3 regions of the Isoptericola sp. NPDC057559 genome follow, and region 1 is predicted to be linked to each of the others. Evidence: predicted binding sites of a transcription regulator. Region 1 holds the regulator's gene; each other region holds the start of a gene.
What was found. Region 1 encodes HspR, which represses chaperone genes until heat shock. Its sites were predicted from a motif close to AAGTTGAGTCNNNNNGACTCAACTT; they were not measured.
Positions count from the first base shown of each region.

Region 2: ACFU5J_RS14105 (Hsp20/alpha crystallin family protein) is a predicted target of HspR. The motif match lies at 2,932-2,956, and genes of this name have one in related genera.
Region 3: clpB (ATP-dependent chaperone ClpB) is a predicted target of HspR. The motif match lies at 2,211-2,235, and genes of this name have one in related genera.

Region 1 is NZ_JBHVFQ010000008.1:75,391-80,600, reverse strand. It holds gene dnaK (molecular chaperone DnaK) at 1-1,580, shown strand, start outside; gene grpE (nucleotide exchange factor GrpE) at 1,577-2,215, shown strand; gene ACFU5J_RS10190 (DnaJ C-terminal domain-containing protein) at 2,333-3,337, shown strand; gene ACFU5J_RS10185 (heat shock protein transcriptional repressor HspR) at 3,421-3,849, shown strand; gene ACFU5J_RS10180 (DUF1540 domain-containing protein) at 4,007-4,315, shown strand; gene ACFU5J_RS10175 (hypothetical protein) at 4,394-5,170, opposite strand.
Region 2 is NZ_JBHVFQ010000014.1:42,480-47,689, forward strand. It holds gene ACFU5J_RS14090 (FAD-dependent oxidoreductase) at 1-1,128, shown strand, start outside; gene ACFU5J_RS14095 (DUF6318 family protein) at 1,244-1,834, shown strand; gene ACFU5J_RS14100 (hypothetical protein) at 2,163-2,837, shown strand; gene ACFU5J_RS14105 (Hsp20/alpha crystallin family protein) at 2,994-3,407, shown strand; gene ACFU5J_RS14110 (hypothetical protein) at 3,483-4,031, opposite strand; gene ACFU5J_RS14115 (NAD(P)/FAD-dependent oxidoreductase) at 4,137-5,210, shown strand, end outside.
Region 3 is NZ_JBHVFQ010000002.1:230,667-235,876, reverse strand. It holds gene clpB (ATP-dependent chaperone ClpB) at 1-2,161, opposite strand, end outside; gene ACFU5J_RS04035 (LppM family (lipo)protein) at 2,298-3,413, shown strand; gene ACFU5J_RS04030 (alpha/beta hydrolase) at 3,406-4,425, shown strand; gene ACFU5J_RS04025 (AlkA N-terminal domain-containing protein) at 4,582-5,210, shown strand, end outside.

The DNA.
Region 1 (5,210 bases):
ACGCCGAGGAGTACCTGGGCGAGCCCGTCACCGACGCGGTCATCACCGTCCCGGCGTACTTCAACGACGCCGAGCGCCAGGCGACCAAGGACGCCGGCCAGATCGCGGGCCTCAACGTGACGCGCATCGTCAACGAGCCCACCGCGGCGGCCCTCGCCTACGGCCTGGAGAAGGGCAAGGAGGACGAGCTCATCCTGGTCTTCGACCTGGGCGGCGGCACGTTCGACGTCTCGCTCCTCGAGGTCGGCAAGGACGAGGACGACTTCTCCACCATCCAGGTGCGCGCCACGTCCGGCGACAACCGCCTCGGCGGCGACGACTGGGACCAGCGCGTCGTGGACCACCTCATCAAGCAGGTGAAGAACAGCGCGGGCGTCGACCTGTCCAAGGACAAGATCGCCCTGCAGCGCCTGCGCGAGGCGGCCGAGCAGGCCAAGAAGGAGCTCTCCTCCGCGACGAGCACCACCATCTCGATGCAGTACCTGTCGATGAGCGAGAACGGCCCCGTCCACCTGGACGAGAAGCTCACGCGCGCGCAGTTCCAGCAGATGACGCAGGACCTCATCGACCGCACCAAGGCGCCGTTCCACGCGGTGATCCGCGACGCCGGCATCTCGGTGTCCGACATCGACCACGTCGTGCTCGTGGGTGGTTCCACCCGCATGCCGGCCGTGACCGAGGTCGTCAAGGAGCTCACCGGCGGGCGCGAGCCCAACAAGGGCGTCAACCCGGACGAGGTCGTCGCCGTGGGCGCGGCCCTGCAGGCCGGCGTCATCGGCGGCGAGCGCAAGGACGTGCTGCTCATCGACGTCACCCCGCTGTCCCTCGGCATCGAGACCAAGGGTGGCGTGATGACCAAGCTCATCGAGCGCAACACGGCCATCCCGACCAAGCGCAGCGAGATCTTCTCGACGGCGGAGGACAACCAGCCGTCCGTCGCGATCCAGGTCTTCCAGGGCGAGCGCGAGTTCACCCGCGACAACAAGCCGCTGGGCACGTTCGAGCTCACCGGCATCGCCCCGGCGCCCCGCGGCGTCCCGCAGATCGAGGTCACCTTCGACATCGACGCGAACGGCATCGTGCACGTGTCCGCCAAGGACCGTGGCACGGGCACCGAGCAGTCGATGAAGATCACCGGCGGGTCGGCCCTCCCCAAGGAGGACATCGACCGCATGGTGAAGGACGCCGAGGAGCACGCGGCCGAGGACAAGAAGCGCCGCGAGGAGGCCGAGACCCGCAACCAGGCCGAGGCGTTCGCGTACTCGATGGAGAAGCAGATCGCGGACAACCGCGACAAGCTCCCCGCCGAGGTCGTGACCGAGGTCGAGGCGGACGTCGCCGGCGTCAAGACCGCCCTGGAGGGCGAGGACGCCGACGCCGTGAAGGCCGCGTACGAGAAGCTCGGCGCGTCCTCGCAGAAGATCGGCCAGGCGCTCTACGCCACGGCCGAGCAGGAGCAGGCCGCGGGCAGCACCCAGGCCGCCGAGGACGACGCGGCCGCGGCCGCGGGCGCGACCTCCGCTCCCGACGAGGACGTGGTCGACGCCGAGATCGTCGACGACGAGGACGACAAGAAGTGACGGGCGAGAACCAGCGGTCGGTCCCCGAGCCCCCGGAGAACTCCGAGGGCTCGGGGGAGACCCCGTTCAGCTTCACCGACAAGCGGAAGGTCGACCCGACGTCGGGCGAGGCCCGTCCGGCCGAGCCGGCCGACCAGACCGGCGCGTCGGACGACCCGCTCGCGGCGCTCGACTTCGAGCCCGAGGGCGAGGCCGCCGAGAGCGCTGAGGTCCTCCAGGCCAAGGCCGAGGCGGCCCAGCACCTGGACGCGCTGCAGCGCGAGCGGGCGTCGTTCACGAACTACCGCAACCGGTCGCTGCGCGACCAGGAGGCGGCGCGCACCCAGGGCACGCAGGACGTGCTCAGCGCGCTGCTGCCGGTGCTCGACGACATCGAGCGCGCCAAGCAGCACGCCGAGCTCACCGGGCCCATGGCGGCCATCGCGGAGAAGCTCGACGCGTCGCTGGCGAAGTTCGGCATCGAGCGGTTCGGCGCGGTCGGGGAGGAGTTCGACCCGACGGTGCACGAGGCGCTCATGCACAACGTCGACCCGGACGTCGCCGCCGCCACCGTCAGCCTGGTGGTGGAGCCCGGCTACCGGATCGGCGACAAGGTGGTCCGCGCCGCCCGCGTGGGCGTCGTCGGGCCCGAGTGACACCGAGGTTCTGAGAGATGCCGAGGTCCGGGTGGGGCGTGCCGAGACCGGCGTGCCCCGCCCGGGCCCGTTCGACGAGGATGATGAGATCACGAGCATGACCAGGAAGGGGGCGTCGTGACAGGTCAGGACTGGATCGAGAAGGACTTCTACTCCGCTCTCGGCGTCCCCAAGGACGCGGACGACGCGGCCATCAAGAAGGCGTACCGCAAGCTGGCCCGCCAGTACCACCCGGACCAGAACCCGGGGGACGCGTCGGCGGAGGCCAAGTTCAAGGAGATCGGCGAGGCGTACGCGGTGCTCTCGGACACCGAGCAGCGCCAGCAGTACGACGCCGTCCGGGCGATGGCCGGCGGCGGCGCGCGGTTCGCCGCGGGCCCCGGTGGCGGCGGCAACGGCTTCGAGGACGTCTTCGGCTCGATGTTCGGCGGCCAGGGCGCCCCGAACGCCCGCTACACGCAGTACTCGCAGGGCGGGGGCGGCGGCTTCGAGGACATCCTCAGCTCGATGCTCGGCGGCCAGGGCGGCTTCCGTGGCGGCGGCGGTCGGCAGCGTGCCGGGTTCACCGCGCCGCAGAAGGGCGCCGACGTCGCAGCCGAGACCACGCTGCCGTTCCGCACGGCCGTGGAGGGCGCCACCGTGGAGTTCACGGTGGACGGCCGCAAGGTCAAGACCAAGATCCCGGCGGGCGTGAACGACGGGCGCAAGCTGCGCATCCGCGGCAAGGGCCGGCCGGGCGCGGGCGGCGGCGACGCGGGCGACCTCGTGGTCACCGTGCACGTCTCCCCGCACCCCGTCTTCACGCTCGACGGCGCCAACCTGCGCATGTCCGTCCCCGTGACGTTCGCGGAGGCCGCGCTGGGCACGACCCTCGAGGTGCCGACGCTCGACGGCGGCACCGTGCGGCTCAAGGTCCCGGCGGGCACGCCGTCGGGCCGCGTGCTGCGGGTCAAGGGCCGCGGCGTGCGGACCACGAAGACGCAGGGCGACCTGCTGGTCACCGTCCAGGTGGCGGTGCCGCAGAAGCTCAGCCGCAAGGCGAAGGAGGCGCTCGAGGCGTTCGCCGCCGAGAGCGACCACGAGGACGTCCGGGCCGGGCTCGCGCAACGCGCGGCGGAGTGACGAGTGCAGCGCGCGGTGGAGTGACGCCCGCCGCGCGTCGCGGGCCGGTACGTGGCGACGTGCACCGAGCGAGGGAGGTAGCGATGGTCACCGAGGACGCCCCGGTGCTGACCGTGTCGCAGGCGGCCCGGCTCGCGGGGATGCACCCCCAGACCTTGCGCCAGTACGACCGGCTCGGCCTGGTGACGCCCCGGCGCACCGCGGGCCGCGGCCGTCGCTACTCGCAGCGCGACGTGTCCCGCCTGCTGGAGGTCCAGCGTCTCGCGCAGGTCGAGGGGATCAACCTCGCCGGCATCCGGCGCATCCTCGACCTGCAGGAGCACGTGGCCCAGCTCGAGGCGCGGCTGGCCGCGCTGGCGATGCAGCCCGGGGGCCGGGTGTTCACCGCCGGGTCCTCGGGCGACGTCGTCGTGGTGCGGCGTGGCCAGCGGGTCCGCCGCGCCGAGCGGTCGGAGCTGGAGGCCGAGGAGGGGGCGCTGGTGCTCTGGCGCCCCATGCCCCGTCGCAGCTGAGCGTATTTCCGCAACGCAATTCTTCGCTAATTCGCAAGGCAATGGGTAAGGCATTCCTTAGTGAATTCGGTGCGGCATTCACTGTGCAATTCCGTGCGATAGTCATATCCTGGCCGAAGGCGGCGAGAGCCGACGACGATCGGCAAGGGAGCGCACGATGAGCACTCTGATGGAGATGCCCGAGGTGACCGAGTGCACCGTCGACGGCTGCGGCTACAACCACGACCACGGCTGTCACGCCGGCGCGGTCACGATCGCCGGCCACACCGGTGACGCGTCGTGCGCCACGTTCATCCCGCTGAGCGCCAAGGGCGGCCTGGAGAAGGTCGTCGCCCACGTGGGGGCGTGCCAGCGCGGCGACTGCGTGCACAACCACGAGCTCGAGTGCGCGGCCGCGGCCATCCGTGTCGGGCCCGGCCAGGACGACGTGAACCACGCCGACTGCCTCACCTACGCGCAGACCTGACCGCTCTCGCGTCGAGCCCGCCGGACCCGGTCCTGGCGGGCTCGACCCGTGTCCGGGGCCGGCCGGCCGGCGGGCCGGTCAGCGGGCGAGCTGGGCCAGCAGCTGCGCGGCCGCCGCGTGCGTGCTGGGCAGCTGCTCCACCCACACGCGGGTGGGGCGCCGCAGCGCGTCCCCGAGCCCCATGAGCGCGGCGTTGCGCTCCACGACGCTGCGGGTGGACTTCGCCAGGTCGGGCACGCCCGTGTCACGGCGGGCCAGCACGGCGAAGACGCCGTCGGTCAGCGCCGCCATCGGGTGCCCCTCCCCGTAGATCTGCTCCAGCGCGCGGCCCACGGTCGCGGAGCGCGCGGCCCGGTCCCACGGGGCGAGCCCGTCGACGGCGACGTCGACGACGACGAGGCAGTGCGTGACGGACACGCCGTCCTCCGCGCCCACGGCGGCGCCGTACGTCTCCCGCAGCCGCTCCGCGAGGTACTCGCGCGTGGGCAGCCCGGTGCCGGGGTCGCGGACGCCGCTCAGCGCCGGCTCGGTGTCCCGGCCGCGCACCCAGCCGACGGCGACCGCGCGGATCGCGTCCGGGTCGGGGTCGGCGTGGGCGGAGCGGTACAGGCACTCGACGTCGTCCAGCGTCTCGCCCAGCCCGACGCCCGCGCGGCCCCGCGCGGAGCCCAGGCGGTGGGCGGCGGCGTGCGGGGAGCGGCGCTCGTCGAACGCCTCGACGAGCGCGTCGACCGCGGGGTGGTACCAGTCGTCGGGGCGCAGCCAGACCTCGGCGAGGCTCGTCGCGCGCCAGCGGTCGAGGACGTCCGAAGGATGCTCGGGCGCGTCCGTGGGCCCGCTCGTGGACCGGTTCATGATGAAGGGACCCCCATGACCAGCCATCATGACGCAGTTG
Region 2 (5,210 bases), on a different contig from region 1:
GGGGGGCTCGCGTCGGGCGTCGCCCTGGCGCGTCGCGGGTGGGACGTGACTGTCGTGGAGCGCGCGACGTCGCTCGACCCCGTGGGCGCCGGCATCGCCGTCGCGCCCAACGCCGTGCGGGCGCTGGACGCCCTCGGCGTCGGGCACGCGACCCGCGACCTGGCCGCCCTGCAGGGCGAGGTGGGCCTGCGCCGCCCGGACGGGCGGTGGCTGCTGCGCAGCCGGGCCGAGGACTCGGCGTCGCTGTTCGGCGACCGCACCCTGCTGCTGCACCGCGCGCAGCTCGTGGGGCTGCTCGCGGACGCCCTCCCGGTCGGGTCGCTGCGGCTCGGGACGAGCGCCGTCGTGACCGACCCGGGCACGACGGCGCGGCCTGCGCGGGTCGCCCTGTCCGGCCCCTCGGGACCGGCTGACCTCGACGCCGACCTCGTCGTCGCGGCGGACGGCATCGGCTCCGCGACGCGGACGCGCTGGTGGGCGAGCGCGCCCGCGCCCGTGCCCGGCGGGTCGACGGCGTGGCGGTTCGTCGCGCCGCCCGTGCCTGGCCTCGTGGGCTCGGAGACGTGGGGCCGCGGGATCGTCGTGGGCGTCGCGCCGCTCGCCGACGGCCGCGTCTACTCCTATGTGTCCGTGGCGGAGGCCGCCGGCATCCCCGCCGACCTCGGCGAGCTGCGGGCACGCCTCGCCGACTGGCACGACCCGATCCCCGCGCTCCTTGCGTCCATCGACGACGGCGCCGTGCTGCGGCACGAGCTGCGCCGCCTCCCCGACGCCCCGGCCTCGCTGGCGGCGGGCCGGGTGGCGCTCGTCGGCGACGCCGCGCACGCCATGCTGCCGAACATCGGGCAGGGCGGGTGCCAGGCCCTCGAGGACGCCGTCGTGCTCGGTGTGCGCGTCGGGCCGGAGGACGACGTCGCCGCGGCGCTGCAGCACTGGTCGGCCGAGCGGCGGCCCCGGGTCCGGCAGGTGATGCGGATGTCGGCGCGCGTCGCGGGGCCCACCCTGTGGACGTCGACCGCGGCCGTCGCCGCCCGCGACGCGGGGATGCGCGCCCTCGGCCGCTGGACGGCGACGCTCGGTGCTCGTGCCCTGCAGCCCGTCCTGAGCTGGCACCCGCCCGAGCCGTAGCCTCGCCGGGCCGGCGCGACCTGCGACGACACGGTTGTCCACAGACACCGGGGCAACCATCTGGCGCTTTGCCCTACAGTGACCGCGACGTCACCGCCGACAGGGAGAGCCCGCCATGACCCGTACCCGGGCCATCCTCGCCGCCACCTCCATCGCCGCGGCCGCCGCGCTCCTCGTCGCCGGCTGCGACGGCGACGAGCCCGCCAAGCCCTCTCCCGAGCCCACCGCGACCAGCGCCGGCCCCGAGCCGTCACCCAGCGTGTCCTCGGTGGTCGTCGCACCCGAGCGTCCCCAGGCAATGGACAACGACGGCCCCGCCGGCGCCGAAGCCGCCGCCGTCTACTTCCTCGAGCTCGACGACTACATCATGAAGACGGGCGACACCGCCGAGTGGGAAGCGATGTCGCAGAAGAGCTGCGAGTACTGCGCGAACCGCCTCAAGCAGGCAGAAGAGATCGCTTCAAAGGGGTACCGCTGGAATAGCAAACCCACGAGTGCGAGGGTCACGCACACTTACGAACAAGACAGCTCGACCGGGATATGGCCGATCGACGTTGAAGTCGCGCAAGGCGCAGTCACACTCACAGATTCCAACGACAAGGTTCTATACGACGAAGACGCAATCAAGATTGACCTCTCCCTCGAAGTGACCCGAATGGACGACCGATGGGTGATGGTCGGCGTCGGAAACTCCAAGGACGCGTGAGGTCTTGCGCGGCATCGCCTTCGCCCTCGCCAGCCTTCTGTGGATTTCGCTCGCGCCATCGTTTGCACCGGTAGATCTCGCACGGGCTAAAGGCGCAGGCGACTCAACTTGGGGCCGGGCTGACCAGGCGACCGACACAATGGGCGTCGGTCGCGAGGGGAACGCGCATAGCAACACCTCGGGAAAAAATGGCGCGGGACGTGAAGACGAATCCAAGGACAAGTACGTCCGCGCGGACGAGGTGACGTGCCTCCAGCTGAACGACACCAACTATCTGTCCGACATCGCGAGAGCACCGGGCGCGTGCGACAACGGCGAGGTCGGCTTCATGACCGATCCGGACTGCGACGACCTGTGGCTGGCGGCGTTGTGGGTGCAGCGGGCCCGGGCCGGCGGTGAGTACGACGCGCCGGAGCAGGTCGCGGACGGCCAGTGCGTCACGCCGGCGGACATCGCCGCGGAGGCGCGTCGCGAGTTCCGGTCGATGAAGATCCCCACGCCGGAGGCGACGCTGCAGGGCAACCCGCCGATGGTGGTGAACGTGCACTACCCCGCGTACACGAGCGCGGCGCCGCAGGACCGCGAGGTCGAGCTGCTGACGGTGCCGGTGGTCATCCGGGCGGAGCCGACGGAGTTCGCGTGGGACTTCGACGACCCGTTCTCGGCGGGCGGCGGCACCCTCGTCACGACGGACCCCGGCCGGGCCTGGCGCTCCGGCGACCCGCTGCCGGACGCGTCGTGGGTCGGGCACACGTACAGCCGGCTCGGCACGCCCGGCACCGACGCGGGGACGGCGGAGGACGAGCACGGGAACGCCTACCGCACGGGTGTCGGCGTCTCGCTCACCACCACCTGGCAGGGCCGCTTCCGCGTGCAGGGCGCGAGCACCTGGACCGACATCCCGGGCACCATCACCACCACCAGCACCACGCCGGCCACCACGGTCACCGAGGCCCGCACCCGCCTGGTGTGCGACGACCTCGCCGACACCTCCACCTGCTGACCCGACGCCGCAGCGCCACCGCCCTGCCGGCGTCGTACCCGGCGAACGTTCCGCCGACGCGACGGCACGCCTCGTCCGCCGTCGGCGAACCCGGAAATTGAGTCGGGCGCGCTCAAGTTGAACCGGTCAGCAGCAACTCACCTGGAGGAGGACAGCATGACCACCACCCTGACCCGCACCCCGTTCGCCGACGCGTGGCTCCGCGACCTGTGGACCCCGCGCCTCGCCACCGAGGGCCCCGTGCCCGCGGCCGACGTGTACCGCGACGGGGAGGACCTCGTCGCCCGCCTCGACCTGCCGGGCGTCGACCCGGCCGAGGACGTCACCGTCGAGGTCGAGGGGCGCAAGCTCGTCGTGCGCGGCGAGCGCAAGGACCAGCGCTCGGTGGAGTCCGAGGGCCGCCGCATCTCGGAGGTCCGGTTCGGCGCGTTCCGACGCGTCGTGACCCTGCCGAAGGCCGTGGACGGCGACGCCGTCCGCGCGTCCTACGACGCGGGCGTCCTGACGGTCACCGTCGCCGGCGTCTTCGCCGGCACGACGCCGCAGCGCGTCGAGGTCACCACCGCCTGATCCCCGTCAGGCGCACCCCGACGGCGCCCGGTCGCACCCGCGACCGGGCGCCGTCGTCGTTCCGCGGAGCTGCGCTCAGAACACACCCACCAGGTCGGCGACCATGACGAGGACGATCAGCAGCGCGAAGCCGCCGCCGGCGATCGCGGCGACGAGGGCGAACCGGTCGCTGCCGGAGCGCCGCGGCCGCAGGCCGGCCTCCTTCGCGGTCGACGTGAGGACGGCACGCACGGGTGACGGCGAGAACGCGTAGTTCACGACCCCCTCGACCCCGCCGTGGTCGCTGAAGCCCACGACGATGCGCCGCGTCCAGCTCCACCGGGTGCCGGTGAACACCTCGGTCCGCAGGGCGGCGCCGAGGTGGGGCACCGGCCCGTCCATGCCGCCGGACCACTGCACCTCCCGGGTGGTCTCGGTGATCGTGTACGTGCCGGCGGCGGCGTCCGCGCGCAGCGCGAGCTCGTACGTCTCCCGCAGCCCGTGCCGGGACAGCACGCCCCACCAGCGGGCGTCGGCGAGGTCGATCCGCACGGTGAGGGAGTCGTCGGTGACGTCGACGACGCGGTACGGCGTCTCGGCGAGCCGTGGCTCGAGCAGTGCGGCGAGGTGGGCGGCGGTAGGCACGCGCGCACAGTACGGCACCGCCGCCTGCCGCCCTGTCACACCTCCGCCCCTCGTCTCGTCGTCACCGTGAGCAACGATCATCGAGCAACCGACCGAGGAGACGAGATGTCGCACAGGACCCAGATCGTGGTGGTGGGCGGCGGGTACGCCGGCGTGACGGCGGCCAACCGCCTGACGAAGCGCGACGACGTGACGGTGACGCTGGTCAACGACCGCCCCCAGTTCGTGGAGCGGATCCGGCTGCACCAGCGGGCGGCGGGCACGCACGCCGCGGTCGCGGACTACACGAGCGTGCTGGCGGAGGGGGTGCGGCTGGAGGTCGCCACCGTCGACCGGATCGACGCCCCCGCACGCCGCCTGGTGCTGGCCGACGGCGGCACGCTCGCCTACGACTGGCTGGTGTACGCGGCGGGCAGCGGCAGCGCGGCGCCGTCCGTGCCCGGCGCGGCGGAGCACGCGTTCGCGCTGGCGAGCCTGGAGGAGGCCGACCGGCTGGTCCCGGCCCTCGCGGCCGCCGGTCCCGCGGCCCGGGTGACGGTGGTCGGCGCGGGCCCGTCCGGCATCGAGACCGCGTCGGAGCTGGCCGAGCAGGGCCGCGCGGTGACGCTGGTCTGCGGCGACCTGCTCGGGCCGTACCTGCACCCGCGGGGCCGGCGCGCGGTCGAGGAGCAGCTCGTGCGGCTCGGCGTCACGATCCTCCAGGGCCCGCGCGCCACGGTCACGGCGGTGACGCGCGACGCCGTGCAGCTCGCCGACGGCCGCGACGTGCCGAGCGACGTCACCGTCTGGACCGTCGGGTTCCGGGCGGCGGGCCTCGCGGCCCGCAGCGGGCTGACCACGGACGACGCCGGCCGCCTGCGCACGGACGAGACGCTGACCAGCCTGGACGACGAGCGCATCGTGGCCGCGGGCGACGCCGCCGCACCGTCGGACCTGCCGTTCCGGATGAGCTGCCAGGCCGCCGGCCAGCTCGGCGGAGGCGCCGGGGACACGCTGCTCGCCCGCCTCGCCGGCACGGAGCCGGCGCCGGTCACGGTCGGCTTCGTCGGCCAGTGCCTCAGCCTGGGGCGGGGCGCGGGGCTGTTCCAGTTCGCCCGGCGCGACGACGTCCCCGTCCGCGTCTTCCTCGGCGGCCGGCTCGGCGCGCGGGCGGGCGCGTGGCTCAAGGAGCTCGTATGC
Region 3 (5,210 bases), on a different contig from region 1:
TGCGGAAGTCCACCGTCCGCCCCTGGCCGTCGGTGAGGCGGCCGTCGTCGAGCACCTGCAGCAGGATGTCGAAGACCTCGGGGTGCGCCTTCTCCACCTCGTCCAGCAGCACGACGGAGTAGGGGCGCCGGCGCACGGCCTCGGTGAGCTGGCCGCCCTCCTCGTAGCCGACGTACCCCGGAGGGGCGCCGACGAGCCGGGACACGGAGTGCTTCTCCGAGTACTCGGACATGTCGATGCGCACCATGGCGCGCTCGTCGTCGAAGAGGAAGTCCGCCAGCGACTTGGCCAGCTCCGTCTTGCCGACGCCGGTGGGGCCGAGGAAGAGGAACGACCCGGTGGGCCGGTCGGGGTCGGCCACCCCCGCCCGCGAGCGCCGCACGGCGTCGGACACGGCACGCACGGCGGCCGTCTGCCCGATGAGCCGCTCGCCGAGGACGTCCTCCATGTGCAGGAGCTTCTCCGACTCGCCCTGCAGCAGCCGCCCGGCGGGGATGCCCGTCCAGGCGGAGACCACCTCGGCGATCTCGTCCGAACCCACCTTGTCGGCGATCATCGGCGCCTCGTGCGCCACGGTCTCGTCCGCCTCCTGCGACGCCTCGACCCGCTCGGCCTCCGCGAGCTCGCGCTCGACCTGCGGGATCTCCCCGTACAGCAGGCGGGCGGCGGACTCGAGGTCGCCCTCGCGCTGCAGCCGGTCGGACTCGGTGCGCAGCTCGTCGATGCGGGCACGCAGGTCGCCGACCCGGTTGTGGCCGGCCTTCTCCGACTCCCACCGGGCGGTGAGGGCGGCGAGCCGCTCGCGCGTGTCGGCGAGGTCGGCGCGCAGCCGCTCCAGGCGGTCCTTCGACGCGGCGTCGTCGGACTCCTTGAGCACGACCTCCTCCATCTCGAGGCGCGTGACGGCGCGCTGCAGCTCGTCGATCTCGACGGGCGAGGAGTCCATCTCCATGCGCAGCCGCGACGCCGCCTCGTCGACGAGGTCGATCGCCTTGTCGGGGAGCTGGCGGCCGGTGATGTACCGGTCGGACAGCGCGGCAGCGGCGACGAGCGCGGAGTCCGCGATCGTCACCTTGTGGTGCGCCTCGTACCGCTCCTTGAGCCCGCGCAGGATGGCGACCGTGTCCTCCACGGACGGCTCGCCGACGAACACCTGCTGGAACCGGCGCTCGAGGGCCGGGTCCTTCTCGATGTGCTCGCGGTACTCGTCGAGGGTCGTGGCGCCCACCAGGCGCAGCTCGCCGCGGGCGAGCATGGGCTTGAGCATGTTGCCCGCGTCCATGGCGCCCTCGCCGCCGGCGCCCGCGCCGACCACGGTGTGCAGCTCGTCGATGAAGGTGATGACCTCGCCGTCGGACGCGGTGATCTCCTCGAGCACGGCCTTGAGCCGCTCCTCGAACTCGCCGCGGTACTTGGCGCCCGCGACCATCCCGGCCAGGTCCAGCGCGACGAGGCGCTTGCCCTGCAGGGACGTCGGGACGTCGCCCGCGACGATGCGCTGGGCCAGGCCCTCGACGACGGCGGTCTTGCCGACGCCGGGCTCGCCGATCAGCACGGGGTTGTTCTTGGTGCGGCGGCTCAGCACCTGCACGACGCGGCGGATCTCCGCGTCCCGACCGATGACGGGGTCGAGCCTGCCGTCGCGGGCCTGCTGCGTGAGGTCGCTGCCGTACTGCTCGAGCGCCTTGTACGTGCCCTCGGGGTTGGGGCTGGTGACGCGCGAGGAGCCGCGGACCGCGGGCAGCGCGGCGCGCAGCGCGTCGGCGGTGGCGCCCGCCTCGGTCAGCGCCTGGGCGGCGGCGGACTGCCCGGCCGCCAGGGCGATGAGCAGGTGCTCGGTCGAGACGTACTCGTCGCCGAGAGCCTCGGCCTCCTTGGCCGCGTTCTCCAGCACGGCGCTCATGGCGCGCGACGGCGAGGGCTGCGCGACGGCGCTGCCGCTCACCTGGGGCAGGGCGACGAGGGCCGCGCGGGCGCGCTGCCCGATCTGCTGGGCGCCCGCGCCGACGGCGTCGAGCAGCCCGACGGCGACGCCGCCCGTCTGCTGGAGCAGCGACTGCAGCAGGTGCACCGGCTCGAGCTGGGGGTTGCCCGCGGCGGCCGCCGACTGGACGGCGTCGCCGAGCGCCTGCTGCGACATGGTCGTGAGCTTGATGTCCATGGGACCTCCGGGATGACACGGGAATTCGTCTGTCGAGGGAACGCCGCCAAAGTTGAGTCTATTCCGCTCAACTTTGATCGCAAGCCGCCCGGCATGCCCGGTGGCTCACGTCCGGACGCTGCGGGATGCTGGGCCGGTGACCACTCCAGCCCGCGGCCCCGTGCGCCGCCTCCGCACCGCGATCGCGGCCATGCTCGCCGCCGTCGGGATCCTCGCCCTCTCCGGGTGCATGAAGGTCGACCTGGACATGACGTTGTCGGAGGACGACACCGTCTCCGGGACGATGATCATGGCCGTCTCGAACAGCCTCGCCGAGACGATGGGGATGTCGCCCGGCGACCTGTGGAAGCAGGCCGGCGGCGAGCTGGGGCAGGACGCGCCGAAGGGCGCCACGCAGGAGCCGTACTCCGACGACGAGTACACCGGCACCAAGTACACGTTCACCGACGCCCCGATCAGCGACATCTCCGGCACCGGCGGAGAGGACCTGACCATCACGCGCGACGGCGACGACTACGTGGTCGACGGCACCCTCGACCTCGCCCAGGGCGCCGACCAGCTCAAGTCGCTGCCGCAGAAGGTGCAGGACGCCTTCGACGTGCGCCTCGCCATCACCTTCCCCGGCGCGGTCAGCGACGCCACCGGCACCGTGGACGGCGCCACCGTCACCTGGACCCCGAAGATCGGCGAGACCACCACGATCCACGCGGTGGGCGCCGCCGACGCCGGGGCCGGCGGGTTCCCGTGGTGGGTCGTCGGGCTCGTCATCGGGCTGGTCGTCATCGGTCTCGTCGTGTGGTTCGTCGTACGGAACAACCGCCGTCCCGCCGCCGTCACCGGCACCGCGTCCGGCGACGCCGCGTTCGCCGCGCAGGCGGCGCCCGGGGCCGTGCCCGCCGCCGGCCCGACGCCGGAGGAGCAGGTCTTCGGCGCGCCGCCCGCGACCGGCCCCGTGGCGGAGCCGCTCGAGCCGGAGGCCGCGCCCGAGCCCACGCCCCCGCCCGGGCCCTCGACCGGCCCGGTCGCCGAGCCGCTGGAGCCCGGCCGCCCCGGCGAGGAGGACGCCTACCGGCAGGAGCACGACGCCGCCGAGCCCGGCCCCACCCCGCCGTCGTCCGACGAGCCCGGCCCCACCCCGCCGTCGTCCGACGAGCCCGGCCCCGACGAGCCCGGCCCCGACGAGCCCGGCCCCGACGAGCCCGGTGCGACGCCCGGGCCGGAGCGCCCGACCGGCCCGACGCCCGGTGCCTGACGCCCCGGCCGCGCCGGGCCCCGCGGCGTCCTGGCGCGAGGACGTCCTCGGCCCGGAGTTCCAGGCACGCACCCTGCTCCTGCCCGGCGGCGCGGAGGCGGTGCTGGTGCGCCACGTCCCGTCCACGCCCGGACCGTCGGACCCCGCCGTGGCGGGCGGCACGCCGGGAGGCGCGCCGCCCGCCCGCACGGCGGTGCTCTACGTGCACGGCTTCGTGGACTACTTCTTCCACCCGCACGTCGCGCGCGCGGTCGCGGCGCGCGGGCACGCGTTCTACGCCGTCGACCTGCGCGGCTACGGGCGGGCACTGGCCGCGCACGTCGCCGCCGGGCGCGACCCGAACCTCGTGGACGACCTCGCCCTGTACGCGCAGGACCTCGACGCCGCGGCCGACGTCGTGCGCGCCGCGGGCCACGAGCGGCTGGTGGTGCTCGGGCACTCCACGGGCGGCCTGGTCGCGCCGCTGTGGGCGAACGCCCGCCCCGGCCGCGCGGACGCGCTGGTGCTCAACAGCCCGTGGCTCGAGCTCAACGAGAGCTGGCTCATGCGCGGCCCGGCGACCTGGGCGATCGACGTCGTCGGGCGGTTCGCGCCGCGGCTGACCGTGGGCTCCGTCGGCGAGCACTACGGGGCCGCGCTGCACCGGGAGACCGGCGGCGAGTGGGACTACGACCTGGCCTGGAAGCCGCACGCCGGCTTCCCCGCCCGCGCCGGCTGGCTGCGCTCGGTCCGTCGCGCGCACCGTCGGGTGGCCCGCGGCCTGGACCTCACGATCCCGGTGCTGGTGCTCGCCTCCGACCGGTCCGGCCCGGCGCGGTCGTGGCACGACGAGCTGGTGACCACGGACTCCGTGCTCGACGTCGTGCACATCCGCGAGCGTGCCCCGCGCCTGGGCAGCGACGTCACCGTGCGGACCGTCGTCGGCGGCGCGCACGACCTCGCCCTGTCGCCGCAGCCCGCCCGCGACGCGTACCTCACCACCGTGCTGGACTGGATCGAGTCCCTCACCTAGCACCGCACCCCGGTGCCGAGCAGGCAGTTGCTCCCGGTATGGCGGCGATGCGGCCGCCATACCGGCAGCAACTGCCTGTTCGGCGTTCAGGGAGGCTCCACGGCCGTGTCCGATTCCCGCTAGCCCGGCGTCGGGGGCGCGCGTGAGGATAGGGGCATGACGACGACAGCCCGGCCCGGCACCCCGGCCCCGACCGCGCGGGACACGCAGGCCTTCGCGGAGCGGTACCGGGCGATCGCGGCCCGCGACACCCGCTTCGACGGGCAGTTCTTCACCGCCGTGCGGTCCACCGGCATCTACTGCCGGCCGTCGTGTCCGGCCCGGACGCCGAAGCCGGAGAACGTCACGTTCTACCTGACGTCGGCGGCGGCCCACGAGGCCGGGTACCGCGCCTGCAAGCGGTGCCTGCCCGAGGCGGCGCCCGGTACGCCGGCGTGGGACCTGCGGCACGACCTGGCCGGGCGCGCGATGCGGCTCATCGCCGACGGCGTCGTCGACCGTGAGGGCACGGACGGTCTGGCCGCGCGGCTCGGGTACAGCGCGCGGCACGTGCACCGGCTGCTCTCCGCCGAGCTCGGCGCCGGCCCGCTCGCCCTCGCCCGGGCGCAGCGGGCGCAGACCGCGCGCAGCCTGGTGGTCGGGACGGACATGCCGCTCGCGGACGTCGCGTTCGCCTCCGGCTTCGGCTCGATCCGGCAGTTCAACGAGACCGTGGTCGAGGTCTTCGACACCACGCCGAGCGACCTGCGCGCCCGCGCCCGCCGCCGCCCGACGCCCTTCCAGCA